Aromatoleum petrolei: one gene and its partner. The protein of the gene in region 2 interacts with the protein of the main gene of each other region in a pairwise test. Links are inferred from orthologs where the notes say so. Each region holds a gene or a part of one and is shown on either strand. Other genes may lie near its edges.

Region 1 (14,724 bases), 1.1 Mb from region 2 along the record:
GCTGCATCGTGGCCCTGCACGTTGGGGATCACCTGCCAGCCGTAGGCTTCGAAGCGCTTGGGCGTGTCGTCGGTGAACCAGCCCTCGACGTGACCGTCGATCGAGATGTTGTTATCGTCGTAGAAGGCGATCAGCTTGCCCAGGCCCAGCGTGCCGGCGAGCGAACAGGCTTCGTGCGAGATGCCTTCCATCAGGCAGCCGTCGCCGAGGAAGACGTAGGTGTGGTGGTCGACGATCGCGTGGCCGGGGCGGTTGAACTCGGCGGCGAGCATCTTCTCGGCGAGCGCCATGCCCGCGGCGTTGGTGATGCCCTGGCCCAGCGGACCGGTGGTCGTCTCGATGCCGGGGGTGTAGCCGTATTCGGGGTGGCCCGGAGTCTTGCTGTGCAACTGGCGGAAGCGCTTGAGCTCCTCGATCGGCAGGTCGTAGCCCGTGAGATGCAGCAGCGCGTAGATCAGCATCGAGCCGTGGCCGTTCGACAGCACGAAGCGGTCGCGGTCGGCCCACTTCGGATTCGCGGGATTGTGGCGCAGATGGTGGCGCCACAGCACTTCGGCGATCTCGGCCATGCCCAGAGGCGCGCCCGGATGGCCCGAATTGGCCTGCTGGACGGCATCCATCGCCAAGGCACGAATCGCACCGGTGACAGGGTTGAAGACCGGGGGCCGCACGTTGCGCGGGTTCTCGTTGCGGGCTGCCTGCATGGATCTCTCGGGCCTGGTGGCTGGCTGGGAAAAGCGCGGATTATCGCCGAAAAAGGGGGCGCTTGGGTAGCGCCTGCTGCACTGCAAAATGCACACAAACCCCTGTGCATTCGAGTCAAATGTCGCCCCGGGGCGCGTCTCGCGGGGCGTCAGATCGCTTCGCGCCGGCGCTCCATGAGCTTCCAGATCAGCGGCGTGAGGATGAGCTGCATCGCCAGATCGAGCTTGCCGCCGGGGATCACGATGCTGTTCGCGCGCGACATGAAGGCGTCGTGGATCATGCGCAGCAGGTAGGGGAAGTCGACGCCGCGCGGGTCCTTGAAGCGGATCACCACCATCGATTCGTCGAGCGTGGGTACTTCGCGCGCGATGAAGGGATTGGAGGTGTCGACGACCGGAACGCGCTGGAAGTTGATGTGCGTGCGCGAGAACTGCGGGACGATGTAATGCACGTAGTCGTACATGCGCCGCAGGATCGTGTCCTGCACCGCCTCGGGCGAGTAGCCGCGCTCGCGCGTGTCGCGGTGCAGCTTCTGGATCCATTCGAGGTTGATCGTCGGCGCGACGCCAATCAGCAGGTCGACGTGACGGGCGACGTCGACCTTGTCCGTAACGAGGGCGCCGTGCAGTCCCTCGTAGAACAGGCAGTCGGTGCCGACCGGAAGATCCTCCCAGCCGGAAAAGCTCCCCATCGGCAGGCCGGTGCGCGCGGCGCGTTCGGCATCATGGATGTAGCTGCGGTGCCGTCCGGTTGCCGACTTGCCGTAGGCGCGGAACAGGGCCTCGAGTTCCTCCACGAGGTTTGCTTCGGGACCGAAATGGCTGATACCCCGCTGGCCCGCCCGCTCGGCTTCCTCGATCAGCTTCGTCATTTCCTCGCGCGTGTAGCGGTGGAAGCTGTCGCCTTCGACGATGGCCGCATTCACGTTCTCGCGATGGAAGATTGCCTCGAAGGTGTGCTTGACGGTCGTGGTGCCGGCACCCGACGAACCGGTGACGGCGATGATGGGATGTTTGGTCGACATGATGGTTGCCGTTGCGGTGGGGTCACGGGGTGTGGCGCGCTGCGCTCACGCGTCGTTGAAGCGGGTTTGCTGGCCGCGGGTGGCGTGGACGCGATGCGCGGCGACGACCAGCACGTGCACTTCCTCGAAGGAGAGCTCGGGGTAATGGTCGCGCAGCACGCGGTAGGCGAGGTGGTCGAGCGTCGAGTTGCCCCAGCGGTTTTCCCGGGCAAAGAAGGGCATGATCAGTTCGCACGCCTCGATGAAGATCTCGCGCACGCGGGGATGGGAGCGGCGTTCCTGCAAACCTGAGGGTGTGGCGGCGGATAGAGTCATGAATCGCTTCTAGGGGTGCTGCGACGGGGGATCATGGCAGGGTTCGTGTGCGTTCGCCTCAGGCCTGGTGCCGGGCGATCAGGAGTGGGCGCTGACCCAGTTGCGCCACTCGGTGAACAGGCTGGGGCTGGCCGCGGCGATCACGCCGCGCTTGATCGACGGGCCCGCGATCACCGTCCCGCCGTCCAGTCCGGTTGCCTTGCCGCCCGCTTCATCGAGGATCAGCTTGCCCGCCGCGTAGTCCCAAAGCATCTGCCCGCCGTGTACATACACGTCCAGCCGTCCCGCGGCGACGAAGCACCATTCGAGTGCGCTGGAGCCGAAATTGCGTTGCGAGAAATACGGCGGGCGCACGGCCAGTTCGTCGCCGAGGTGGTGGCTGATGCGCTTGAAGTCGATGCCGGCCACCGCATCCGGCAGATGCGCCGCAGCCACGCGCAGCGGCAGTTCGACGCCGTTGAGAAAGGCGCCGGCGCCCTTGGCCGCGTAGAAGGATTCGTCGGTGACCGGATTGTAGACGACGCCGAAGCGCGGCTCGTGATTGATCAGATAGGCGATCGAGACGGCGAAGAAGGGAATGCCATTGGCGAAATTCGTGGTGCCGTCGATGGGATCGATGCACCACAAGCCGCTTCGCCCGTCGCTCCACAGGTGCGCCTGCTCCGCGGCGCTCATCTCCTCGCCAAGCACGGCCCCGGGCACCAGCTTGGGCAGTTCCTCGGAAAAGCGGCGTTGAGATTCGAGATCGGCCTCGGTAAACAGCGTGCCGTCCGCCTTGCGGTTGCGTGCGGTCTTCAGGTAACGCGGCAGGATCACCTCGCGCGCGATGTCGCGCACCAGCGATTCGAGCGCCCGCGCCTGCGCAAGCCTTTGGCTGGCCGTGGGCATCAGCGTTGCCCCGCGCTCATCAGCCCGCCGATGGGCAGGGGACTGCCGGCCGACGCGTTCCGGCACGCCATGCAGACTGGCGCCGGGCGGGCGCGTAATGGGCCGCTTGAGAGGCCGCGTGAGGGGCGTTCGGGAACACTGGAAATCATGGCCGTGCCGGGCGCGGGCCTCGCGGGAATGCAGTGTCCTTATAATACACCACGATGATTTCCCGCTTCTTTTGCCCCTTCCCGCTGCCGGCTTCCGGCGAGATCCAGCTGCCCGAGGCGCTGGCCCACCATGCTGCGCGCGTGCTGCGCCTGCGCGACGGCGATCCCGTCATCCTGTTCGACGGCAGCGGCGGCGAGGTGCCTGCCTTGCTGTCCGTGCGCGGCAAGCAATGCTTCGCTGCGCTGCAGGATCGGCGCGAGGTCGAGCGCGAGTCGCCGCTGCGCTTGGTGCTGGTGCAGGCCCTCGCGAGCGGCGACAAGATGGACTGGATCGTGCAGAAGGCGGTCGAACTGGGCGTGGCAGCGATCGTCCCGGTGCAGGCGGAGCGTTCGGTCCTGCGCCTCGCCGGCGAGCGCGCGGCCAAACGGGTCGAGCATTGGCAGCAGGTCGCGGTGTCGGGCTGCGAGCAGAGCGGACGCAACCGTGTCCCGCTCGTCGCACCGATCTGCGGCTTGCGCGACTATCTCGCACGCCACCGTGAGTGCTTGCGGCTGATCCTCGATCCGATGGCGACGCAGCGTCTGCTCGATGCCGTCCGCCCGGCCGGGGAGGCGCAACTGCTGATCGGCCCCGAAGGCGGGTGGTCCGACGACGAACTCGCGGCGTGCCGCAGCGCCGGCTGCGTCGGGATGAGGCTGGGACCGCGCGTGTTGCGGACCGAAACCGCCGGACTCGCCGCGATCGCCGCACTGCAGACCGCGTGGGGCGATTTCTAGGAGGCTGGACGATGTTCGAATCGGCAGAACTGGGCCACAAGGTCGACAAGGACGAGTACGATGCCGCCGAGCCGGCGCTGCGTGCGCAGCTGCTCGACGCGCAGTTCGATCTGCTCGAGGCGAAATCCTTTGCCGTCGTCGTACTGATCAACGGCATCGATGGCGCCGGCAAGGGCGAGACGGTGAACCTCCTCAATGAGTGGATGGATCCGCGCCACATCCAGACGCTGGCCTTCGACTCGCCCACCACCGAGGAGGCTGAGCGTCCCTTCATGTGGCGCTTCTGGCGCGCGCTGCCGCCGCGCGGGCGCATCGGCATCCTGTTCGGCAACTGGTACACCGACCCGATGCGCGAGCGTGTCGACAAGGTGTCAAAAAAGGCCGACCTCGATCAGCGTCTGGACGAGATCAACCGCTTCGAGGCGATGCTGGTGCGCGAAGGGGTGTTGCTGATCAAGCTGTGGTTCCACCTCTCGAAGGACGGGCAGCGCAAGCGCCTCAAGGCACTGGAGAAGGATCCGCGCACGCGCTGGCGGGTCACCGAGCAGGACTGGCATGCGTGCGAACGCTACGACCGCCACCGTGAGGTGGCCGAACACACGCTGCGCCATACCAGCACGGGCGAGGCACCGTGGCTGATCGTCGACGGCTCCGATCCGTGTTACCGCGAACTCTTCGTCGCGCGCACGCTCCTCGACGCCTTGCGCAAGCGCCTGGATGCCAGCGCGCGCCACTTCGTGACGCGCCAGACCGCGCCGCCGCTGCCGCCCGCGCCGGACGCTCGCACCCTGCTCAACAGCCTCGTGCTGCGTCAGCCGCTGGACAAGAAGGAGTACCAGACGCTGCTCGAACGCTACCAGGGGCGACTCGCGCTGCTCACGCGCGACGAGGCTTTCCGCGGGCGTTCGCTCGTGCTGGTGTTTGAGGGGGCCGATGCCGCGGGCAAGGGCGGCACCATACGCCGCGTCACGGCCGCGCTCGACGCGCGCCAGTATCACGTCGTGCCGGTGGCCGCGCCGACCGAGGAGGAGCGCGCCCAGCCCTACCTGTGGCGCTTCTGGCGCCATCTGCCGCGGCAAGGTCGGGTCGCCATCTTCGACCGCTCGTGGTACGGCCGCGTCCTCGTCGAGCGAGTCGAGGGCTTCTGCTCGGAAGCAGACTGGATGCGCGCCTATTCGGAGATCAACGACTTCGAGGACCAGCTCGCCGACGCCGGTGCGGTGGTGCTCAAGTTCTGGCTGCAGATCGGCAAGGACGAGCAGCTGGAGCGCTTCCGCGCGCGCGAAGCCGAGGCGCACAAGCGCTTCAAGATCACCGCCGAGGACTGGCGCAACCGCGAACGCTGGGACAGCTATGCCCATGCCGTGTGCGATATGGTCGATCGCACCAGCACCGAGACTTCGCCCTGGACGCTGGTGGAGGCGGACAACAAGCTGTTTGCGCGCATCAAGGTGCTGCGCACGCTCTGTGAACGGCTCGAGTCCGTCCTGGATCGCTGACGGACCGGGTCGGCAGCCGCGTCACCCCGCCGTGAGGAGCTCGCGCCGCCATGCGCCGCGCATTCCGCTAGAATGGACCGGGCACGCGTGCCCTTAGCCGCACCCGGCGAGGTTTATGATTTCCTGATGGTGAAGAATTGAGCGGCCACTCCAATCCCTCCTCCAATCCCGCGGCATCCGACATCGCGGCGTCGACCGAGCAGTTCGTGGCCTGGGTGCGCGGGGCTGCGCCTTACATTCACGCCTTCCGTGGACGCACCTTCGTCATCGCCTTCGGCGGGGAGGTCGCCGCCGGCGCGCGCGCCCAGAGCCTGGCCTACGACTGCAACCTGCTCGCCGCGCTGGGCATCCGCCTCGTGCTGGTGCATGGCGCACGTCCACAGATTGAGGCCGAGCTCGCGCGCCGCGGGCTGGAGCCGCGCTACCACAACGGCTTGCGCGTCACCGATGCCGATGCACTCGAATGCGTGAAGGCCGCGATGGCGGTCACCCGCCTCGAGGTGGAGGCGCTGCTGTCGCAGGGCTTGCCGAACACGCCCATGGCGGGCAGCTACATGCGCGTGACCGGAGGCAACTTCATCACGGCCCGTCCGGTAGGGGTCGTCGATGGCGTCGACTACCAATACACGGGCGCCGTGCGCAAGATCATCGCCGAGGAGATCAACGCCGACCTCGACCAGCAGAACGTCGTGCTGATCTCGCCAATGGGAGTGTCGCCGGCAGGCGAGATCTTCAACCTCAGCATGGAGGAGGTTGCCGAGGCGGTCGCCGTTGCGGTGAAGGCCGAGAAGCTGATCTACCTGTGTGACGCGCCGGGGCTGCTGGATGCGGACCAGCGCCTGATCGATTCGGTCACCGCCGACGAGGCCGAGCGCATGTTCAATGCGGGGGAGGGGCTCACCGAGGACCTCGACCTCTACCTGCCGTGCGCGATCCGCGCGGTGCGGCGCGGCGTGTCGCGCGTGCACCTCATCGATCACGACAAGGACGGCGGCCTGCTGCTGGAATTCTTCACCCACGCCGGCGTCGGTACCGTCGTGTCTCGCGACCCCTTGTTCCGTCTGCGCGACGCGAGCTTCGAGGATGTCGCCGCGCTGGTCGCGCTGATCTCGCCGATGGAGGCGGACGGCACGCTGGTGCGGCGCGGGCGCGAACTGCTGGAACAGGAGATCGACCGCTTCTCGGTCGTCGAGCACGACGGCGTGCTGGTCGGCTGCGCGGCGCTGTACCCTTTTTCCGACGATCGTGCGGCGGAGCTCGCCTGCCTTGCGGTTACTCCCGAATACCGCCGCGCGGGGCTTGGCGACCAGTTGCTGCGCCGAATCGAGCAGCGCGCGCGCAACCAGCGCCTCGAGCGCCTGTTCGTGCTCACGACGCGCACCGCGCACTGGTTCCGCGAACGCGGTTTCAGCGAAATCGGTCCCGAGGCCCTGCCGCAGAAGAAGCGCGAGCTGTACAACTACCAGCGCCGCTCGAAAGTGTTCGTGAAGAAGCTATGACGGACGCGCGCGCATTGTCCGGCCGATGGTGCGCGTGCAGCATGCGTGCGGAGGCCTCGTGAGCGGCAAGCAAGTCCCGTGGCGGGCTGCGCCGGCGCTGGCCGGCGTGGCGGGAGCGCTGCTCGCGGGCCTTGGCGCCCTGGCCGGCGCGCACTTCGGCGTGGTTGGCGACTGGGGCGTGCTGGGTCCGGTGCTCCTTGCGGCGGGGGGGCTGGGGGGCGGTGTGGCGCTCCTCTATGGCAACGCGGCGGTCCGCCGGCAGACCGGCGATGACGCCGCGATCGCGTCGCGTCTCGATGCATTGGAAACCGTCGCGCATCTTTCCCTCGACGCGGGAGCTCGCGGGTCCGCAGCAGATCACGCGAAGCGGCTGGATAAGCTTGCCATTGGCGTGTCCCGCCTGCGCGAGATTGCAGAAGGCGTGCATGGCGTGGAAGCCCTGTTCGACATGCGCGGACGTCTGACCTGGATCAGCCCGTCAATACAGCGGCTGACAGGCTGGAGTCCCGCGGCGTGCCTCGAGGCACCCGATGCGCTCGCGCTGCTGGTGCATGAATCCGATCGCCGCTACTGCCAGCGCATGGCGCAGCGCGTGGCGGAGGGGAGTCTCGGTGAGGATTTCGAGATGCGGCTGTTACGCGAGGACGGCCACATCTGCTGGGTCGCCTGCCATTGGCGGCCGCTGGGCAGGGACGTCACGCAGCCCGCCGGCCTGAGGATGTCGGCCGAGGACATTCAGGCGCGCAAGGAAGCCGAGTACAAGCTCCTCGAAACCGTCACCGAACTGCGGCGCGCGCAGGCGCTGCGCGAGCGCTACCTCGCGCGTTCGAACGACGAGCGCCAGCGCCTGTCGGCGCTGCTCAATGTCATCCGGTTGGGCATCCTGTTCATGGACCGCGACCACCGTGTGCTCTATTACAACCGCGCGATGCTGGACATCTGGGGCTTTCCGCCCGACGAGAACCTCATCGGCATGCGCGACGTGGTGCTGCAAAGCCGCGTCGCCGAGCTCATCGAGCAGCCCGAAGCCTACTTTGAGCACATCGACGCGGTGTTGCGCACCTACGTCGTCAGTGAGCCTCATGAAGTGCATTTCAAGGACGGCCGCATCGTCACCGACATCGCCGCGCTCGTCGAGGCTGCGCAAGGGCGTCGTGGCATCGGGCGTCTGTGGATCTACGAGGACGTCACCGAACAGCGCCGCACCGCGCAGCGGCTGGTCGAGCTGGCCGAGCACGATCCGCTGACCGGGCTCTACAATCGTCGTCGCTTCCACGAGGAGCTCGACCGGCAACTCGCCGACGCCTCGCGCCGCGGCGACGAGGTCGGCCTCCTCGCGATCGACCTTGACGGTTTCAAGCCGATCAACGACGAGTTCGGCCACCAGGCCGGGGACGAGGTGCTGGTGTCGCTGGCGGACAGAGTCGGCGACGTTATCCGCCGCAACGAGATGTTCTGCCGCCTCGGTGGCGACGAGTTCGGCGTCGTGGTGCCCGATGCCGGCGAGACCGAGTTGTGCGAGCTTGCGCACCGCATCATCGAGGTGATCGAGGGGCTGCGCTTCGACTTTGGCGGGCGTACCGTCGGCATCACCGCGAGCCTCGGGATCGCGATTTACCCGCGCCACGCATCGACCTCCGAGCAGCTGATCGCGGCAGCCGACCAGGCGATGTACCGCTCGAAGAGCGGCGGGCGCGATCAATGGACCATGGCTGAGAGCTGTGCCGGGGAATCCGCTAGAATGAGCCCCACCGAATCCGATGAACCCGATTGCAGAAGAGAGGACTGAACGATGGCCCGTATGGTCAATTGCATCAAGCTTGGTCGCGAGGCCGAGGGGCTGGACCTGCCCCCGGTTCCCGGTGCGCTCGGCAAGCGCATCTTCGACAACGTCTCGAAGGAAGCCTGGCAGCAGTGGGTCAAGTACCAGACCATGCTGATCAACGAAAACCGTCTCAATCTGATGGATGCGCGTGCGCGCAAGTACCTGTCGGAGCAGATGGAAAAGCATTTCTTCGGCGGTGGCGCCGACCAGGTCGGCGGCTACGTCCCCCCGGCGCAGTGAGCTTGAGCGCCGGAGATCGGCGCGCGCCAATGAAAAAGGGATGGCCGCGGCCATCCCTTTTTGCATTGGCCGCCACGACAGGGCGGCGCGATTGCCGTCAGTTGGCGCCGGATGCGCGCTCCAGCGCCTCGACACCCTCGTGGCGCACGTCGCGGCCCTTGACCATGTACACCACGTATTCGGACAGGTTCTTCGCATGGTCGCCGATGCGCTCGATCGACTTGGCGATGAACAGCACGTCCAGCGAACGCGTGATCACGCGCGGATCTTCCATCATGTACGTGATGAGCTGGCGCATGATGCCCTTGAAGATTGCATCGACCTCCTTGTCACGCCGCACGATGTCGGGCGACGCCGTCGGGTCCATGCGCGCGAAGGCGTCGAGCGCGCCCTGCAGCATCTCGACGACCATCGTCGACACGTGCCGCAGCTCCACCTTGGGAACGAAGGCGGCGTCCGAGTCGATGATCTGGCGCCCCGCCTTGGCAATCTTCTTGGCCTCGTCGCCGATGCGCTCGAGGTCTGTGATCATCTGGATCATCGTCATGACCATGCGCAGGTCGCCCGCTGCCGGGGCGTGGCGCGCGATGACATGGATGCAGGCATCGTCGAGCGCGACTTCCTCTTCATTGACCTTGCGGTCATCGGCGATGACCTGTTCGAGCAGATCCTGGTTGCCCGTCCCGAGGCCTTCGATCGCACGCGTCAGCTGCTGCGCCACCAGTCCACCCATTTCCAGCAGGCGCTTGCGTATGGCTTCCAGCTCTTTGTCGAACTGCGTGTAGGTGTGCTTGTTCATCTTCATGTTCCGGTCCCGAGAGTCCGCGAGGCTAGCAGCCTAATGTGACGGGAATATTGCACCGATGTCTTCGATTCAGGAAGTCACCGCCACGCGCCGCTCGACCCCGGCGGGGGTGGCCATCAGCAGCAGGTCGGCGCCGCGTAGCGCGAACAAGCCGTTGGTCACCACGCCGGTGATCTGGTTGATTTCCGTTTCCAGGCTCCTCGGATCCCGAATGCGCAACCCATGTACGTCCAGGATCAGGTTGCCATTGTCGGTCACGAAGCCTTCGCGCAGCACGGGGCGTCCGCCAATGCGCGTGAGGCGGCGCTCGACATAGGCACGGGCCATCGGGATCACTTCCACCGGCAGGGGGAATGCGCCGAGGCAGTTCACGAGCTTGGACTGGTCGCAGATGCAGACGAAGCGATCGGCGACCGCAGCGACGATCTTTTCGCGCGTGAGTGCGCCGCCGCCGCCCTTGATCATGGCAAACCCGCCGTCGATCTCGTCGGCGCCGTCCACATAGAGCTGTAGTTCGGTTACGTCGTTGAGGTCGACCAGGGGGATGCCATAGGACTCGAGCCGGCGTGCGCTCGCCTCCGAGCTGGAGACGGCTCCGGCGATGCGGTCGCGCATGTCGGCCAGCCCATCGATGAAATGGTTGACCGTCGAGCCGGTGCCGACACCGACGATCATGCCGTCCTCGACGTAATCCAGCGCCGCTCGCGCTGCGGCCTTCTTAAGTTCGTCCTGATTCATTGCGTCGTCCTGTTGGTATGTCTCACACGAGACCGTCGAAGATCTGTACCTGCACGGTGTCGCCTGCCTCGATATCGCCGCGCTCTTCGGGCAGCACGATGAAGCAGTTCGCTTCCGACATCGAGCGCAGCACGCCGGAGCCCTGGGCGCCGGCGAGCCGTACCGTCTGGCGGCCATTCACGACGGCAAGGCGCCCGCGCAAGAACTCGCGTCTTCCGGGCTGCTTTCGGATACTCTCCCCGCATGCCACTTCGAACAAGACCGGCTCGGGCAGCGGTGATACGCCGGACAGGGTTTGCAGGGCGTCCTGCACGAACTGGTAGAAGGTCACCAGCACCGCGACGGGATTGCCTGGCAGGCCGAACAGCCACGCATCGCCGACGCGGCCGAAGGCCATTGGTCGTCCGGGCTTGATGTCAATCTTCCAGAAGGCAACCTCGCCCAGGCGATTCACGAGCTCGCGGATGAAATCCGCCTCGCCGACTGATACGCCGCCGCTGGTCAAGATTACATCGGCATTGGCCGACGCGTCGCGGAAGGCCGTTTCCAGAGTCTGCGGGTCGTCGCGCACCACCCCCATGTCGATGAGGTCGCAGCCCAGGCGCGACAGTGCGCCGAATAAGGTGTAGCGGTTGCTGTCGTACACCTCGCCCGGTGCAAGCGGCTTGCCGATCGATGCGAGTTCGTCGCCAGTGGAGAAAAAAGCCACGCGCAGACGGCGGCGCACGACCACTTCGGCGATGCCGAGCGAGGCGACGAGGCCCAATTCGGCAGGGCCGCAGCGTTTGCCGGCGGGCAGGGCGACGCCGCCGAGTGCCAGGTCCTCGCCGGCGCGGCGGAGGTTCTGTCCTGCGCGCTGCCCCGGGGGAACGTGCACCTTCCCTTCGGCTGCGCGCGCGACTTCCTGCACGACGATGGTGTCGGCGCCTTCCGGAATTGGCGCTCCGGTCATGATGCGGACGGCCTGGCCGGATCCGACGATGCCGGAGAAGGGTTTGCCGGCGAATGCGGTGCCGACCACCGTCAGGACGCTCTCGCCCTGCGTCGCAAGATCGGCATGGCGTACCGCGTAGCCGTCCATTGCCGAGTTGTCGTGCGCCGGCACGTTGCACGGCGCGATGACATCCTCGGCGAGCACGCGCCCAAGGGCGCTGCGGACGTTGATGCGTTCCCACCCGCCGGTCGGGGAAAGCCGTCCGAGGATTGCCTGCCTCGCCTCGGCGGCAGTGTAGTTGGGCGAGCGGGCGGAGTTCGGACTACCGGGGTTCTGTGCCATGGCTATCGTTCCTGGATGCTGCGTTCGCTCGATCATGCAAAGGGAGCATTATCGTCCGATCTTGCGCGTCGTGCGAAGGTCGGGCAGGACGATGAGGTGCCGGAAAAGGAAAAGGGGTGGCGCCAGGCCACCCCTTTCGAGACTCCGGCGGAACCGGACGATCAGCGCAGGCCGGCGGCGTAGTCGGCGACTGCCTTCATCTCCGGATCGGTCATCTTCAGGGCGATGGTCTGCATCATCTGTGCAGGGTCGTTCTTGCGCACGCCGTCGCGGAAAGCCTTCAGCTGGGCTTCGGTGTAGTCCGCGTACTGGCCCGCAAGGCGCGGGAACTGCGCAGGCAGACCGGCGCCGGCGGGACCGTGGCAGCCGGCACAGGCAGGGACGCCCTTGGCCGGGATGCCGGCGCGCCAGATGTTCTGGCCGAGCTTTGCGAGCTCAGGGTTCTTGGCCGAGTCCGGCTGCAGCGTCTGCGACGAGAAATGGATCGCAAGCGCCTTCATGTCGGCTTCCTCGAGCGCGGCGACCATGCCGCCCATGATCGGGTTCTCGCGTTCGGCAGCTTTGCCGTTCCAGCCCTTGAAGTTTTTCAGTTGCTTGAACAGGTAGTCGGCATGCTGGCCAGCCAGTTTCGGGTTGACCGGAATCGGGCTGTTGCCGTCGGCGCCGTGGCACCCGACGCAGAGGGTTTCTGCAGTCTGTTTCGCCTTGGCGAGGTCGGGAGCCTGGTCCTGGGCATGAAGGCCGCCCGTAACCAGCAGCAGCGAGAGCAGCAGGGAACGCTTGATCATGGTGTCCTCAGAAAGCCGTGAGTGGTTATCGCAAACGCGGTATTCTATAACAGCTGGCGGGATTTGCGCGATGCAATGTACGCCGACCGGCATAACCATCCGCGTTTTCCTCTCCTTTCCGATGTCGCTCTTCCGCAACGCAAAATTCGAGATTTCCATTGCAAAACCGGGCGATCTGCCGGTTCCCGACGGGGCGGAGATTGCCTTCGCCGGCCGTTCGAACGCCGGCAAGTCGAGTGCCATCAATACGCTTGCCGATCATACTCGTTTGGCATATGTATCGAAGACGCCCGGACGTACGCAGCTGATCAACTTCTTCCGTCTCGATTGCGGGGCGGTGCTGGTCGACCTGCCAGGCTACGGCTACGCGAAAGTGCCCGAAGCGATCCGCCGGCAGTGGGTGAGCCTCCTCGAGAACTACCTGCGCCGGCGCGAGAATCTCGTCGGGCTGGTGCTGATCATGGATTCCCGTCATCCGCTGACGCCGCTCGATCGTCAGATGATCGACTGGTTCCTGCCCAGCGGGCGGCCGATTCACGTGCTGCTGACGAAGGCGGACAAGCTCACACGCAACGAGGCCGCTGCAACGCTGGCCGCGGTGCGTCGCGAAGTGGCGCCGATGGGGGCACAGGTCACGGTGCAACTGTTTTCGAGCCTGAAGAAGGTCGGGGCCGAAGAGGTGGAGCACACCGTGGCGGGCTGGCTGAATCTTCCGACGGAAGAGTTGCGCCCGATTCCGGCTGCGGCGCGGCTGGGTGGTGCCGGAAAATAAAAGACCCCGGGCTAAAGGGGATAAAGCCCGGGGTCAAACGCCTTAACGGGATTAAGGCACCCGCTCAGGGAGGTGAAGCGGGGGACGGCTCGTCACCATCCGAACTTTCAGAGTAAATGGACTTTGAATAAGTTCCCATCCGAATTCGTTACCTTATGTTTCGTGTCGAATAACTGAACTGGAGCTGGATCGAACATGCGTCCTACCGGAACCTTTCCTGCGACCCGCATGCGGCGGATGCGCCGCGACGAATTCTCGCGTCGCCTGATGCGCGAGTCGCGTCTGTCGGCCGACGATCTCATCTATCCGGTCTTCGTCCTCGAAGGCAACAATGTCACGCAGACCGTGCCGTCGATGCCGGGGGTCACGCGCGTGTCGCTGGACAAGCTGCTGCACGTTGCCGAGGAGGCGGTGTCGCTGGGCGTGCCCGCGCTGGCGCTCTTCCCCGTGATCGATGCAGCCGGAAAGACGGAAGGTGCCGAGGAGGCGTGGAATCCGGACGGCCTCGTGCCGCGCGTCGTGCAGGCGCTCAAGGCGCGCTTCCCGGAACTCGGCGTGATCACCGACGTCGCGCTCGACCCCTACACCAGCCACGGCCAGGACGGACTGATCGACCCCGACGACCCGCGCGGCTACGTGCTCAACGACGAGACGCTCGAGGCGCTCGCGAAACAGGCGCTGTGCCATGCACAGGCGGGCGCCGACGTGGTCGCTCCGTCCGACATGATGGATGGCCGCATCGCGCGCATCCGCGCCGAACTCGACGGCGACAATCGCATCTACACGCGCATCCTCGCCTATTCGGCGAAATACGCCTCCAGCTTCTACGGCCCCTTCCGCGATGCGGTGGGCTCGGCCGGCAACCTCGGCAAGGGCAACAAGTACACCTACCAGATGGACCCGGCGAACACCGACGAGGCCATCCGCGAGGTCGCGCTCGACATCGCCGAGGGCGCCGACATGTTCATGGTCAAGCCGGGCATGCCCTATCTCGACATCGTGCGCCGCGTGAAGAGCGAACTGCAGGTTCCCACCTACGCGTATCAGGTGAGCGGCGAGTACGCGATGCTCAAGGCGGCGATCGCCAATGGCTGGCTGGCGGAAGAGGCGTGCGTGATGGAGGCGCTGCTGTCCTTCAAGCGCGCCGGTGCCGACGGCATCCTGACCTACTTCGCACTCGATGCGGCGCGCTGGCTGAAGGCCGCGGGCTGAGCGCTGTGCTGCCGCGGTAGCGCTACCGCGGCAGAAGGCGGCCGGCCGCGCGGCGCAGGTCGAGGATGGATGCGATCCTGACATCGACGTAGGCCGGCTTTTTCACGCCTCGGCCGACCAGCACCGTCTTCATCCCCAGACGGCGGGCGGTGCGCAGGTTCTCGGCCGTGTCCTCGACCATGATGCAGCATTGCGGCGGCAGCCGCAGGTCG
Region 2 (14,816 bases):
CTAGATGCGCGCAGTGCGGTAGTAATTGCGGGCGTGCTCGCTGACGCCACGCTCCGTCCCGGTTTCGCCCGCCGCCGGTGCCGACGGCGCTGCGACCGCGGCCGGCTTGCCGGCGACCGTCGCGACGGCCGCCGCGGCTGCGGCGCCGCCGGCGCCCAGTGTCAGCAGGAAATGACGGCGCTGCAGGCCGGATTTCTTGTCTTCCATGGTCCTTCTCCCGTATCGGATCACTTGGCCGGCCCAAGGGACCGGGTGCGACCTACTCCATTGCGAAAGCTTCGCTCTCGATGTCGAAAAACACCCGCATCAGCGCACCGGTGCGGGCATAGAACCGTGCCTGCGGCGCCGCGGCGAGCGCGTCGGCGAGACGCACGTACCAGGGCTGCAGATGACGGACGAAAAAGCGCCGCTGCCGCGCAAGGCCGGCCTCGTCGGGGCCGGTGAGCACGAGGTGACGCATGACCTCGGCGAGCGCGGCGATGTGATCCTCGGTCTCGGCCACCCCCGGGCGGCGCGCGAGGCCCAGCTCGGCAAGGTCGTCGCGCAGTTCGGCGAGCGGCTCCTCCATGAGGAAGCCGGCGAGATAGAAGGAGCCGAAGAGCATCACCTCGGGCCGGCCGACGCCGTAGAACAGGGTGTGGTATTCGTCATGCAGGCCCCTCGCGTCGCTGTCCGCGGCGACCTCGCCGAGCCCGGCCCAGGCGACCGCGAACGGCGTGTCGCCGCTGCCGAGCACGCGCGCGGAGGCGACCAGCGCAGCGAGCAGCGGCGCTTCGGGCGCACCGAAGAACAGGTTGCCCAGCAGCGCGTAATGGTGCGCGCGCGCCCGGTCCTCGTCGGTGAGCACCGGGACGTCGCCGGGCAGCGGGTGCTGCGGCTGGAAGATCGTGGCAGGTGCGTTCATTCGGTCATGTTCCAGGCTTTGGCGCCGTTCTCGTTTTCCATCAGGTCGATCACGCGGCAGTCGGCGCACATGTGCAGGCGCCGTCGCTGCGCCTCGCTGGCGAACATCGAATGGCCGGCAAGGCGCGCGAACATCGCGTCGATCATCGGCTTGGCGCCCATCGCCGTGCCACAGCGCACGCAGTGGAAGATCTCGGCTTCCTTCAGCGGCACCACGCGGCGCGCCGCGTCGTCGAGCCGCAGGCGCGGCGTGAGCGCGACGGCGCTCTCCGGACAGGCGTTTGCGCACAGCCCGCACTGCACGCAGCTCTTCTCGAGGAAGCCGAGGCGCATCGCGTCAGCGGCGGCGCTGAGCGCCCCGGTCGGACAGGCACCGACGCAGGCCATGCACAGCGTGCAGGCGTCGCTGACGGCGACGGCACCGAAGGGGGCGCCGGCCTTCAGCGCGATCTCAGTGACCGGCGCGGGCGCGACCGCGTGCAGGTGGCGCAGCGCGAGGTCCAGCGTGTCGCGCTTCCTCGGCACGAGGCGAAAGCTCGCCGGGCGGCTCACGCCCTGCGCGGGCGACCAGTCCCACGATGCCGCCTCGAGGGCCGGCCAGTCCTCGGCCTCGATCACGCGCAGGTGCTCGCCGGCGTAGCCCAGCCCGGCGAGGATGGTCTGCGCATGGGCGGCCTGCGCCCACAGCGGCGCCGCGTCGTGCGTGCCCGCCGCCAGCACGGCGACCTGGCAGGCCCCGAGCGCGAGGCTGCCGAGCATCAGGTCGAGGCCCGCCGCATCGGCGCTCCAGAGCTCGAGCGGAATCACCCGCGCCGGCAGGCCCTTGCCGCGGCGCGCGAGGCGCTCGATCAGCGCGCGGCCGGCCTCGGCCGAATGGAACAGCAGGCAGGCATCCTCACCACCGGCCTCGCGGTAACGCGCGAGCACCGTCTTCACGCGCAGGCCGACGTCCTCGACGCGCGGATACTGCGGCGCGAGCGCGCCGGTCGGGCACACCGTCGAACAGGTGCCGCACCCCTGGCAGAGGTAGGGATCGACGCGCACGGCGTCGCCCGCGGAGGAAATGGCCTCGGCCGCACAGGCCTCGATGCAGTTCGAACAGCCCGCCTTGCGCGAGCGGCTGTGTGCGCACAGCTTGGCGTCGAGCGCGACGTAGCGCGGTTTCTCGAATTCGCCGACGAACTCGTCCAGCGCCTGCACCGCGAGCGCCTGGTCGAGCGGGTCGCGCCCCGGCGCAGCGTAGCCCTGCGGCGGCTCGACGCGCCTGAGCAGCGCTTCCGGCGAGAGGTCCAGCACGAGGTCGAAACGTCCCTCGCGCCGCGTGTCGGTGCGCGCGAAATCGATCGCGCCGACCGTGCCGCAGGCCGCCACGCAAGCGCGGTGCGCGCGACAGCGGGCGGCGTCGACCTGGTAATCCCAGCCGATCGCCCCTTCCGGACAGGCGCGGATGCAGGCGTTGCAGCGTACGCACAGGTCGAGGTCGATCGGGTTCTGCTGCGCCCAGACGGCGTCGAAGGCACCGAGGTGGCCGGAGAGCGTCACCCCCGCACCGGACCACACCGGATAGCGCCGTTCGAGCGGCAACTCGGCGTCGCGGCTCGCGCCGGTGAGCAGCACGGACACCTCGAAGCGCCCCGCCAGGCGCTCGGCCCAGCCCAGCGCCGCGCCGGCCTCGCCGACGATCAGCAGGTTCCTGCCCGCCGCCAGCGTCACCCCGGCGACCGGATCCGGCTCGGGCAGCATCGCCGCGGCGAGCAGCGCCGCCATCTTGGGCGTCGCGCCGCGGCCTTCGGCCGACCAGCCGGCGTTTTCGCGCAGGTTGAAGAAATCGATGCGCACCGCCGGACGCTCCGCCGCCACCTCGGCGAACAGCGCAGCCTCCTGCGTACAGCCGACGAGGACGTCGCCGCACGCGAGCGCAGACTCGAACTCACCGATCTCCCGCCGGCACAGCTCGTGATGGACTTTCAGCGGCCCGGGGATGCCCGCCGCGAGGGCTTTTTCATCGACTGCGAAACTGCGGTTGCAGTCGCACAGCCTGATCTGTCTCGCCACTTGGATGGTCGCCTGCCTGATTGGTGTGATGCAGCCAAGCAGAGGACGTACCAAGGAATCAGTAGAAAAAAGGAGCAGAACTCCTCGATTTACCGTAGAAGAACGCCGCGAACGCCATCAGCCGGGACTAAAAGTCCCAGCGGCCCCAAAATGTCGCATTTCCTACGCGCGATGCTCGGGCATGGCGTCGCCGTGGCCGTCGCCCTCATCCTCGCCTGCGGACGTCGCCGCCGCGGGTGACGGACCGGGCTCGGCAGCGGCGGCCGCCTGCGGCGGGGCCGGCTGCACGGCGCTCTCGTCCGCCTCCTCATCCTTGAGCAGGGTCTCGAACTGCCGCAGCTTCTGCAGCATGTCCGCCGGAATCGGGTCGCCGCCCGAATAATCGTCGATGTAGATGTCGAGCTTGTCCATGCGCTCGAAATGGAAGTGCGGATCGCTGAAGAGCTTGCGCAAGGCCGCGCGGCGCAGCGATTCGCTGACCTCCTTCTTCATGAAGGCGCTGAAGTCCGCCGCGAGGTCCAGGCTGTCGATGGGCGGCAGGGCCGCTTCCGCGGGGGATGCCGGGGTCGCGGCATCGGCCGCGGGCGGCACGGCGCGGGAGGCCGCGCCTGCGGCGCTCGGAGCCGCCGGCACCACCGGGGCCGCGGGCGCGGCGGCGCTCGTCTCGCCGCGCTTCAGCCGCGACCAGCGCTCGAGGAAACGGGTCATGCCTGCTCCCGGTCCTGCGCCAGCGGATCGTTGCGGCGGATCTTCTTCCGCGGCGCCGGCTTGTAGTGCAGGTTCACGAACTCGCCCACCCAGTCGGCGATCTCGCGCGGCATCGCCACGCCGTCGACCTGCTCGCCCGAATCGAGCAGGCGCGCCGCCTCGCCGTAGCTCACCGTGACGGAGAGCGGCTTCGCGACGCCGTCTTCCCTGCGCCACATCACGAACACCTTGGGCACCGGCGAACTCAGGTTGAGGAAGTAGTTGTCCGCCTCGTCGCGAAACAGCTCCAGCGCGAAGCCGCCGACGAGGTACTGGTCGCGGTCGGCCTCCGCCACCAGCTGGCGCGTCGCCCCGGGGTTGTCGCCGAAGGCCGGCACGACGCCGACCGCCTCCCACGCCTCATCCGCCCAGCGGCTCTGCAGGCGGCGGCGCTCCATGATGACGGCGAGGGGAAAACGGTCCATGCGACGAACTCCTGATGACTCGATCCTTCTTAGGATAGGCGAAGCGGCCACGGCGGGCGACCGTCACACCGCCGGCCGATGTCCGAATTTCCCGCCCGCCGCACTAGGAGCCTGTCGGACCTGAAGAATCGAAGCGAAAATTCGGCTGGGCGAGGACAGATTTTGTCGATTTTGCAGGTCAATAGTCATTCTATTGACCAAGAAAGCGGCGAAATATGGACCGCCCAGGCGGATTTGCAGCCGATTTCCTTTAAGTCCGACAGGCTCCTAGAATACCCCCTCGAACCCACCCGTCCCTCTCCATGCCCTCCGCCCCCGACACGCCGCGCCGTCCACTGCTGAGCCACGCGAGCCACCCGCTGACGGTGACGATCCCGGCCGTCGACGAGAACGGCGAGCACGTGCCGACACAGATCGCCGGCGAGTTTCCGCTGACGATCTACGTCGATCGCCGCGAGATCGTCACGCTGATGACGCTGGGCGCCGCGCCCGAGGCGCTGACGATAGGCTGGCTGCGCAACCAGCGCCTGGTCGCGAGCCTGGACGACATCGAGGCGGTGCAGGTCGATTGGGAGGTCAATGCCGTCGCGGTGAAGACGCGCAACGGCCTCGTCGACGCCGATGAGCGCCTCGGCAGCCGCACCGTCACGACCGGCTGCGGCCAGGGGACGGTGTTCGGCGGCCTGATGGACGAGATCGACGCGATCCACCTGCCGGCCGACCGCAGGCTCACGCAGGCGACGCTATACGCGCTGATGGACGCGGTTCGTCACCACGAATCGATCTACAAGCAGGCCGGCGCCGTGCACGGCTGCGCGCTCGCCTGGCCCACGGCCGACGGCTGCGAGATCCTCATGTTCGTCGAGGACGTCGGCCGCCACAATGCCGTCGACGCGATCGCCGGGCAGATGTGGCTGGACGGCCTCGGCGGCGGCGACAAGATCTTCTACACCACCGGCCGGCTCACGTCGGAAATGGTCATCAAGACCGCGCAGATGGGCATCCCCTTCCTCGTCTCGCGCTCCGGCCTCACGCAGATGGGCTGGGAGATCGCGCGCAAGATCGGCCTGACGATGATCGGGCGCGCGCAGGGCAAGCACTACCTTCTATTCACCGGCGAGGAGCGATTCACCCGATGAGCGTGCGCGAAAAGATCACCGGCGTCGTCCTCGCCGGCGGACAGGGGCGGCGCATGGGCAGCGTCGACAAGGGCCTGGTCGAGCTGCGCGGGCGGCCGATGGTGGCTCACGTGATCGAACGCTTCGGCCCCCAGGTCGACGAGCTGATCATCAACGCCAACCAGAACGCCGAACGCTACGCCGCCTTCGGCTACCCCGTGTTCCCCGACGACATCGGCGGCTTCGCCGGCCCGCTCGCGGGGCTGCACGCAGCGCTCTCGCGTGCACAGCATCCGCTGGTCGCGACCGCCCCCTGCGACTCGCCCTTCCTGCCGTCCGATCTCGTCGAACGCCTGTACCGCGGCCTCGCCGAGGCCGGCGCCGAACTCGCCGTCGCACGCACGTTCGACCAGCCCCACCCGGTGTTCTGCCTGTGCCGGCGCGACGTGCTCCCGCACCTCGACGAATTTCTCGCCGGCGGCGGACGCAAGATCGACTTCTGGTATGCGACGCTGAAGATCGTCGAAGTGCGCTTCGACGACGAGGAAGCGGCGTTCCGCAACATCAACACGCGCGACGAACTCGACGACGTCGCACGATGAGCGCGCCCGAGCCGCCCGTCCTCACCCCGCTCGTGCCGGAGAGCCCTTGCCTCACCGCGAGGCAGGCGGCGGCCTACCTGCACCTCAACGAGAAGAAGCTGTACGAGCTCGCCAACAGCGGCGAAGTCCCGGCCGCGCGCGTCGGCGGCAAATGGCTGTTCCCGCGCCGGCTGCTCGACGAGTGGCTGCTGGAACAGGCGCACGGCGGCGTGTTCACCGACCGCCTGCTGATCGCCGGGGGCGACGACGCGCTGCTCGCCGCCGCGGTGCGCCAGCTCGCCGCCGAACTCGGCGCCGAGGCCTTCGTCGCCTACAGTCCGACCGCGACGCTCCCCGGCCTGGAACAGCTCGCCCGCCGCCGCGCCGACCTCAGCGTCGTGCACTGGGGCGACGTCGGGCACAGCACCAGCCTCCACGCGACGCTGCTGCGCGCCCATCCCGGCCACGCACGCTGGACGCTGGTGCGCATCGGCCAGCGCGAGCAGGGCGTGCTGCTGCGCCCCGGCCTCGGCATGGACCAGCTCGACACGCTGGCCGCGTTCGACGTGCGCTGGGCGATGCGGGAACCCGGATCGGGCGCCGCACACTTCCTCGCCTCGTCGCTCAAGGCCCGCGGCCTGCGCGCGGACGACTGCAGCGTCGTCGCGACCGTGCATGGCGAACGCGAGGCCGCCGCCCTGCTTGTGCGCGACGCCGCCGACTGCACCCCCGGCACGCGCGCGACAGCGAGCGAATTCGGCCTCGACTTCCTGCCGCTCGGCTGGGAAGCGCTCGACCTCGCACTGCCGAAGGAGATCTACTTCCGCCACCTCTTCCAGCGCCTGCTCGTGCGGCTCGGCAGCGCCGAGATACGCGAGCTCGCGCAACAGCTCGGCGGCTACGATCTCACGACGCTGGGACGGGTACTGGATCCATCCTGAACACGTAATCCACGACGAAGTCCGCGACCGCCTGCGGGTCGTTGATGTCGAGCTGCGGCAGCGCGGTGTCGAGCTCGACGTCGGTCGCGACCGCGACGATGTGCGGATCCTGCTGGTAGAACGGTGCCTCGCGCACCGCCGTGCGGCGCACCTCGATCTTGGGAATCTGCGCGCGCTTGAAGCCCTCGACCAGCACCAGGTCGCAGGGCGAGAGTTTCTGCAGCAGTTCGTCCAGCGGCAGCTCCGGGTCGCCGCGCAGCTCGTGCATCAGCGACCAGCGCCGCCCCGAGCTGATCAGCACCTCGCGGCAGCCGGCATTGCGGTGCCGCCACGAGTCCTTGCCTTCGTGGTCGATGTCGAAACTGTGATGCGCGTGCTTGATCAAGGACACGTTGAGGCCGCGCGCGGCGAGCACCGCAACGACCTTCTCGATCAGCGAAGTCTTGCCGCTGCCGGACCAGCCGGCGAATCCGATCACTTTCAATGCTGTTTCCTGTCTCACGGGCGCCAGCGCGCACTCACGCGACCGACTCGCCCCACTCCGCGCACTTGCGCTCCAGCGTCTTGCGCGACACCCCCAGGCGCCGCGCCGCCTCCGACTTGTTGCCGCCGCACGCATCCAGCATGCGCAGGATGTGGCGCTTCTCGACCTCGTCGAGCGGCAGGTCCGTGCCGCCGGCGAGCACGTCGCCGCGCGCACCCAGCGCCTCCACCGGGAAATGGCCGAGGATCAGCGAGCGCTCGATGAAGTTGCGCAGCTCGCGCACATTGCCCGGCCAGCCGTAGGTCTCGAGACGCGCGAACAGCGTGTTCGACAGCGCGAGCGGCGGCACGCCCAGCTGCAGGGTCAGCTGCTGCATGAAATGGCGCACCAGGTCCGGGATGTCCTGGGCGCGCTCGCGCAGCGGCGGAATCACGATCTCGACCACCGCCAGGCGGAAATACAGATCCTGGCGGAAGCGCCCGGCGGCGACCTCCGCGGCCAGATCGCGGTTCGATGCCGCGATGATGCGCACATCCACCGGCACCTCGCGCTCCGAACCGACCGGCCGCAGCCTGCGCTCCTCGAGCACGCGCAGCAGGCGGGCCTGCAGCGCCAGCGGCAGCTCGCTGATCTCGTCGAGGAAGAGCGTGCCGCCGTGAGCATAGTAGAAGAGGCCGTTGCGCGTCTCGGTCGCGCCGGTGAAGGCGCCCTTCACGTGGCCGAAGAGCTCGCTCTCGATCAGCCCGGCCGCGATCGCCGCGCAATTCACCGGCACGAAGGGGCGCTGCGCACGCGGGCTCATGCGGTGCAGCGCGCGCGCTGCGACTTCCTTGCCGGTGCCCGATTCGCCCAGCAGCAGCACCGTGCTGGGCATCTGCGCGACGCGCCGCAGGACCGTGCGCAGCTCCTCCATCGCCGTCGAGTTCCCGACCAGGCCTTCGACGTCGGCCGACAGGCCCGCGAGCTCGCGCCGCAGGATGAAGTTCTCGCGCGCGAGGTGGGCGCGCTGGAAGCAGTTCTTGATCGAATTCAGGATCTGGTCGACACGGAAAGGTTTGAGGATGAAGTCCGACGCACCGCCGCGCAGCGCGTTGATCGCGGTGTCGAGGTCGGCGAAGGCGGTGATCAGGATCACGTCGCCGGCGAAGCCCGATTCGCGCAGCTCGTGCAGCCAGTCGAGGCCGGACTTGCCCGGCAGCGCGATGTCGAGGATCAGCAGGTCGAAGTGCAGCCGCGCCATCAGGCGCATCGCGTGCTCGGCGTCCGGCGCGGTTTCCACGAGGCCGCAGCGCGGCTTGAGCGCGCGCTCGAGGAAGCTGCGCATGCCTTCCTCGTCATCGACGATAAGGATCGAATGCGCCTGCCAGTTGAATTCCGGAGTTCCGCCGTGGCCCGGCGCGCCCCCGTCCCGCTCATGCTGCATCGCTGTCCTCTTCATGAGTCGCCCGTTTCTGCGAATGGCCGGCGCACAGTTGGATTTTGATGATAACCGAGCCTCCGCCACCTACGCCCCAACTACGCCTCACCAGCGCCGCAAAAACCCCGGAGCGCTCGGGGATTCGTCATAACGCGCGTCGCGCCTCAGCCACAGTGCGAACTCCGTGCCCTCGCCGGGCCGGCTGTCGACCTCGATACGGCCGCCATAACGCTCGACGATGGTGTAGCTGATCGACAGCCCCAGCCCGGTGCCGCTGCCCTTCTTGGTCGTGAAGAAGGGGTCGAAGATGTGCGACAGATCCTCCGGCGCGATGCCCTGGCCGGTGTCGCGCACCCGGATCACCGCGCCCACCGCCTCGCCGTCCTCGCCCCAGTCTGCCGTCGCGAGGCTCAGGCAGCCGCCCGCAGGCATCGCCTGCACGGCGTTCACGATCACGTTGATCAGCACCTGCTGCAGCTCGCTGCGGTTGATCTCGATGCGCGCGCCGGCACCGAAGTCGGTGATGACCTCGATCGCGCGGCGGTCGAAGTTGTGCTGCGTGAGGAACAGGCAGTCGGCGACGACCTCGTTCACCTCCACCGCCTCCGCGTACCCTGCGAACTCGCCCGGACGCGCAAACTGCAGCAGCTTGGTGACGATCTGGCGGATGCGGTCGGTCTGCTCGTGGATCAGGCGGATCTCCTGGCGCACGGGCTCGGCGGCTGGCCCCAGCTGGTCGCGCATCACATCCAGGTTGCCCTGGATCACCGCCACCGGGTTGTTGATCTCGTGCGCGACGCCCGCCGTCAGTTCGCCGATCGCCGCCAGCTTCTCGCTCATCACCAGCTGCTGCTGCGCACGCCGCAGCGTCTCGTTCGCCTCGCGCAGCTCCAGGGTGCGCTCGGCCACCTTGCGGTCGAGTTCCTCCGCCCAGCGCTGCAGCTCCTCGCGCTTGGCCGACAGCGTGTCGAGGAGCTGGTCGAACTCGCCCGCGAGCCGCCCCAGCTCGTCGCGGCTCGCCACCTCGCCGACGCGCGCGTCCGCTTCGCCCTGCTCGACGCACTGGATCACCGCGTTCATGCGCTCGATCGGCCGGAACACGCTGCGCGCCCAGCGCAGGCTGAGCACCGCACCGGCCGCGCTGATGGCGATGAACAGCGCGAACAGCGCCCCCATCGCCATGCGTCCCGCGCTGCGGAAGGGCTCCTCCAGGAAACCGACGTACAGCATCCCGACCCGCTCCCCGCGACCGTCCGCGATCGGCTCGTAGCCCGAGACGTAATCGTCGTTCACGACGAAGGCCGTGCCCAGCCAGGTCTCGCCGCGCCCCAGCACGCGTTCGCGCACCGCCTGCGACACACGCGTTCCGAGCGCCCGCGTGTCGCCGAACAGGCGCACGTTGGTGGCGATGCGCGCGTCGTCGAGGAACAGGGTGGCGGTCCCGCGACTGCCGAGCGGCAGCGAGCCGTCGCGATAGACGATGGCGTTGATGCGGTCGACCATTTCCAGATTGCCGTTGAGCAGCACGCCGCCCTCGAGCACGCCCACGAGGTTGCGCTTTGCGTCATACACCGGTGCGGCGGCGTGAATCACCAGTCCCCGGTCCTCTGCGGTGCGCGCATCGGGTGCGGCCGCACGCGTTTCCACCAGCGGCAGCCACGCGCGCTCACGCAGCGCCGGGGACAAATATTGGAGCGCCTCGGGCGCGAATCGTTCTACCGTCGTCAGCGCGGTGCCGTTCAGCGCCGACGCCACCGCCGGCCAGGCGAGGCGCGGGGCGGCCGCGCCCGCGAGCGGCTGCGACGCCGCCAACGGGCGGCCTTCGCGGTCGAGCAGCAGCAGGAAGTCCAGGCGCCGCCCGGGAGCGAGTTCCGCGAGCAGCGTGGGCAGCGCCGCCGGCTGCGCGGCGAGCAGCCCGACCAGGCGGTGCGATTCGGCGAGCGCCTGCACGTCGTGCCCGACGCCGATGCGCACGCGATCGAAATACTCGTGCGCGGTGACGAGATCGGAACTGATCTTGAAGTTCAGCAGGCGCTCGTAGCCCTCGCTGCCCCAGGTCCATACCAGCCCCAGCAGCACCGGCACCCCGACGACCAGCGGGGCGAGCACCAGCGCGAGCAGCTTGGCGCGGACCGACCTGCGCAGCCGATCGGTCCAGCGCGGGCGCTTCGGCGCATCACGATCCGCCGCGCGCCCCGACGCCGTGGGAGCGGATTCCTCCGCGAACGGGACCGTTTCGCGGCTGAAGCCGCTCCCACCGGACAAGGGTGGGGAAGCCTAGCGACCTACCATCATCTCGCGCAGGCGGGCGACACGCTCCTGCGTGGACGGGTGGGTCGAGAACAAGCCGCGCAGGCCGCCGCCCGACAACGGGTTCATGATCATCATCTGCGCCGTCTCGGGATGCGCCTCGGCAGCGTGCATCGGGATGCCGCGCGCGTAGGCATCGATCTTCGCCAGCGCGCTCGCGAGCGCCTCGGGGTCGCCCGAGATTTCCGCGCCGCCACGGTCCGCGCCGAACTCGCGCGTGCGCGAGATTGCCATCTGGATGATCATCGCCGCCATCGGCGCGAGGATCATCACAAGGATGGACAGGATCGGGTTGGGCCGCTCGTCGTCGCGGCTGCCGCCGAAGAACATGCCGAACTGGGCGAGCATCGAGATCGCGCCCGCGACCGTCGCCGAGATTGTCGAGATCAGGATGTCGCGGTTCTTCACGTGCGCCAGCTCGTGCGCCATCACGCCACGCAGCTCGCGCTCGGACAGCATGCGGATGATGCCGCTGGTCGCCGCGACCGCCGCGTGGTCGGGGTTGCGCCCGGTCGCGAAGGCGTTGGGCTGCTCCTCGTCGATGATGTAGACCTTGGGCATCGGCAGGCCGCCGCGCTGCGCCAGGCCGCGCACCATGTTGTACAGATAGGGCGAGCTGGTCTCGTCGACCTGGCGCGCGTTGTACATGCGCAGCACCATCTTGTCGGAGAACCAGTAGGCCCACACGTTCATCGCACCGCCGAACAGCAGCGCGATCAGCATGCCCTGCTTGCCGCCGAGCATGCCACCCACGGCACCGAACAGGGCGACGATACCTGCCATGAGGATCGAGGTCTTGAGCCAGTTGCCGAACATGTGCGTATTTCCTTCCTCAGTGATTGGGCTTGTATGACCCCATGTGGGGCCGAACGCCTAGGCTTCAATGCGGAGCGGGGATTTCTCCCCGCGTGCCATCAGGCTCCGCTGCCGAAGCGTTCGCCTGCACTGACCGGGAATCCGCGCAGAAATTCCCCGGCGGGCATGCGCCGGCTGCCCGGCTTCTGCAATTCGACGAGGCGCAGCGCGCCCTCGCCGCAGGCGACGAGGACCCCGGACTCGTCCGCCGCCAGCACCGTGCCCGGCTCGCCGGCTGCGGCGACGGGCTCCGCACGCCAGATCTTCACCGCGACCTCGCGCAGCGTGCCGACCGCGCCCGGAAAGGGATTGAAGGCCCGCACCGCGCGTCCGATCTCGACCGCCGGGCGACGCCAGTCGATCGCCGCCTCGGCCTTGCCGATCTTTGCCGCGTAGGTCACCCCGGCCTCGGGCTGCCGCTCCGCCCTGAGCGTGCCCTGCGGCAGCGCGCGCAGCGCCTCCACCACCATCTCCGCCCCCAGCGCGGCGAGGCGGTCATGCAGGGTCGCGGTCGTCTCGTCGGGGCCGATGGCGATGGCGCGCTTCATCAGCATCGCGCCGGTATCGAGCCCCTCGTCCATCTGCATGATCGTGATGCCGGTCTCGGCGTCGCCGGCCTCGATCGCGCGGTGAATCGGCGCCGCGCCACGCCAGCGCGGCAGCAGCGAGGCGTGGATGTTGATGCAGCCCAGGCGCGGCAGCTCCAGCACCGCCGGCGGCAGCAGCAGGCCGTAAGCCGCGACGACAAGGATGTCCGGCGCGCAGGCGGCGAGCGCCGCGCGCTGCTCCTCGGTGCGCAGCTTCTCGGGCTGGTCAACGGCGATGCCGTGCGCCAGCGCGACCTGCTTGACCGGACTCGCGCTGAGCTTCATGCCGCGCCCGGCGGGGCGGTCCGGCTGGGTCAGCACCAGCGGCACCTCGAATCCCGCGGCGAGGATCGCCTCCAGCGCCGCGGCGGCGAACTCCGGCGTGCCCGCGAAGGCGACGCGCAAGGAAGGCGCGCTCACGCGGTGATCCGCGCTTTCTTCGCCAGCCGCGTCTTGATGCGGCCGAGCTTCAACGGCGACAGGTATTCGACGAAGACCTTGCCTTCGAGGTGATCGAGCTCGTGCTGGATGCACACCGCCAACAGGCCGTCCGCTTCCAGTTCGAAGGGTTTGCCGTCGGCGTCGAGCGCCTTCACGCGCACGCGCTCGGCGCGGCACACGCTCTCGTAGATGCCGGGCACCGACAGGCAACCTTCCTCGCCGATGTGCTCGCCGGACTTCTCCAGGATTTCGGCGTTGATGAACACGCGCAGGTCGGATCGGTCCTCGCTGACGTCGATCACCACCACCCGCTTGTGCACATCCACCTGGGTCGCGGCGAGCCCGATGCCGGGCGCCTCGTACATCGTCTCGGCCATGTCCTTGACGAGCTGACGGATCGAATCGTCCACCTGCGCAACCGGGGCGGCGCGCGTGTGCAAACGGGGGTCGGGATAGCGGAGGATCGGTAATAGCGCCATAAATGCTTGCCGGGTTAAGTCATTACGTGCAGAATTTCAAGTGCTTTGGCATGCTGTCGGGGTCGCCCCGGCATTCGAATCGAGTCTGCGGATTGGATCCTCGACCGGCGGAACGCGTTCCGGTAGCGGAAATCCGGTCCGTTCCAATCGGAAGCGAGCGATGACCCGCATTATATTCCCTCTCCTCTTCAGCGTTGCGACCCTTCTCGGCGCCCCCGCGCTCGCGGCACCGGCCGCGATCGCCGACGATGCCCCCGACAGCCACACGGTCGTGCGCGGGGACACGCTGTGGGGAATCTCGGGCAAGTTCCTCAAGGAACCGTGGCGCTGGCCCGAAGTGTGGCGCCTCAACCGCGACCAGATCCGCAACCCGCACCTGATTTACCCCGGCCAGATCATCGTGCTCGACCGCAGCGGCCCCTACCTGTCGATCGGCCGCCGCATCGGCGACCAGAAACTGCAACCGCAGGCCTATCACGAAGAGCTCAAGGACGCCCTGGCCAGCATCCCGATGCAGGACATCGAGCCCTTCCTGACCAAGCCGCTGGTCGTCGACGAGGCACGCCTGGCCGACGCCGGCACCGTGGTGGCGACCGAGACGAGCCGCGTGTACATGGGCCCCGGCGACACCATCTTCGCGAAGAACATCAAGGAAGACCAGAAGGTGTGGCAGGTGCTGCGCCCGGCCAAGCCGCTCACCGACCCGGTCACCAAGGAAGTCCTCGGCTACGAGGCGATGTACCTCGGCGCCGCGCGCGTCACCGAGAACGGCACGCCGGCCACGCTCGAGATCCTCAGCGCGGTCGAGGAAATCGGCACCGGCGACCGCCTGCTCGTCAGCGACAAGCCCGAGATCTTCTCCAACGTGCCGCACGCGCCCGAGAACGAGGTTGCCGGCCGTCTGATCAGCATCTACCGCGGCGTCGCCGAAACCGGCCGCAACCATGTCGTGACGCTCAACGTCGGCGCACGCGAAGGCATCGAGCGCGGCCACGTGCTGGCGCTGCACCGCAACCGCGGCTCGGTCGTCTACAAGGACGACGACGGCAACAAGGAAACCTACAACCTGCCCGAGAAGCGCTACGGCCTCCTGTTCGTGTTCCGTGTCTTCGACCGCGTGTCCTACGCGCTGGTGATGGAGACCGACGGCCAGGTCTCGGTCGGCGACAGCGTACGCAAGCCCTGACACTCCTGCAGTGGAGGACGATCTTTCCGCCTGGCTGCGGCTGACCCTCCTCCCCGGCATCGGGCCCGAACGCCAGCGCAGTCTGCTCGCCGCGTTCGGACTGCCCGCGCAGGTGTTTGCCGCCGGCCGCAGTGCAATCGCCGCGGTCGCCGGTGCGGACACCGCCGATCTCCTCTTCGCCGCGCCCGACGAGGCGCGCATCGCCGCCGCCCTCGCATGGGCCGCGGAACCGGGCAACCACATCCTCACCCTCGCCGACGCAGCCTATCCGCGCGGCCTGCTCGAGA

What was found.
Region 1: the proteins of mobA (region 2) and moeA interact in binary tests that used the Escherichia coli proteins (3 or more experiments, as listed by UniProt). The link is inferred for Aromatoleum petrolei from one-to-one orthologs.

What each region holds. Positions count from the first base shown.
Region 1 is NZ_CP059560.1:3,759,766-3,774,489, forward strand. The notes cover bases 9,614-12,436. They hold moeA (molybdopterin molybdotransferase MoeA), read right to left. Parts: upstream 11,741-12,436; coding sequence 10,487-11,740; downstream 9,614-10,486. Other genes in these bases: phoU (phosphate signaling complex protein PhoU), read right to left, coding at 9,614-9,720; rpiA (ribose-5-phosphate isomerase RpiA), read right to left, coding at 9,796-10,464; ToN1_RS17120 (c-type cytochrome), read right to left, coding at 11,902-12,436. In the rest of the region: tkt (transketolase), read right to left, coding at 1-704; ToN1_RS17065 (phosphoribulokinase), read right to left, coding at 854-1,729; ToN1_RS17070 (hypothetical protein), read right to left, coding at 1,775-2,044; ToN1_RS17075 (inositol monophosphatase family protein), read right to left, coding at 2,123-2,932; ToN1_RS17080 (16S rRNA (uracil(1498)-N(3))-methyltransferase), read left to right, coding at 3,136-3,858; pap (polyphosphate:AMP phosphotransferase), read left to right, coding at 3,870-5,357; argA (amino-acid N-acetyltransferase), read left to right, coding at 5,495-6,856; ToN1_RS17095 (sensor domain-containing diguanylate cyclase), read left to right, coding at 6,915-8,645; ToN1_RS17100 (oxidative damage protection protein), read left to right, coding at 8,649-8,921; more of phoU, read right to left, coding at 9,019-9,613; more of ToN1_RS17120, read right to left, coding at 12,437-12,528; yihA (ribosome biogenesis GTP-binding protein YihA/YsxC), read left to right, coding at 12,650-13,300; hemB (porphobilinogen synthase), read left to right, coding at 13,496-14,512; ToN1_RS17135 (pyrimidine 5'-nucleotidase), read right to left, coding at 14,535-14,724. UniProt on the Escherichia coli protein: Catalyzes the insertion of molybdate into adenylated molybdopterin with the concomitant release of AMP.
Region 2 is NZ_CP059560.1:2,640,603-2,655,418, forward strand. What follows is about bases 4,143-7,057. They hold mobA (molybdenum cofactor guanylyltransferase MobA), read left to right. Parts: upstream 4,143-5,265; coding sequence 5,266-5,850; downstream 5,851-7,057. Other genes in these bases: ToN1_RS12105 (formate dehydrogenase accessory sulfurtransferase FdhD), read left to right, coding at 4,433-5,269; ToN1_RS12115 (helix-turn-helix transcriptional regulator), read left to right, coding at 5,847-6,770; mobB (molybdopterin-guanine dinucleotide biosynthesis protein B), read right to left, coding at 6,736-7,057. In the rest of the region: ToN1_RS12080 (hypothetical protein), read right to left, coding at 1-207; ToN1_RS12085 (TorD/DmsD family molecular chaperone), read right to left, coding at 260-904; ToN1_RS12090 (4Fe-4S binding protein), read right to left, coding at 901-2,958; ToN1_RS12095 (DUF3306 domain-containing protein), read right to left, coding at 3,121-3,666; ToN1_RS12100 (DUF3305 domain-containing protein), read right to left, coding at 3,663-4,130; more of mobB, read right to left, coding at 7,058-7,254; ToN1_RS12125 (sigma-54-dependent transcriptional regulator), read right to left, coding at 7,289-8,677; ToN1_RS12130 (sensor histidine kinase), read right to left, coding at 8,777-10,816; zinc metalloprotease HtpX, read right to left, coding at 10,949-11,797; fmt (methionyl-tRNA formyltransferase), read right to left, coding at 11,896-12,843; def (peptide deformylase), read right to left, coding at 12,840-13,343; ToN1_RS12150 (LysM peptidoglycan-binding domain-containing protein), read left to right, coding at 13,504-14,529; DNA-processing protein DprA, read left to right, coding at 14,540-14,816. UniProt on the Escherichia coli protein: Transfers a GMP moiety from GTP to Mo-molybdopterin (Mo-MPT) cofactor (Moco or molybdenum cofactor) to form Mo-molybdopterin guanine dinucleotide (Mo-MGD) cofactor.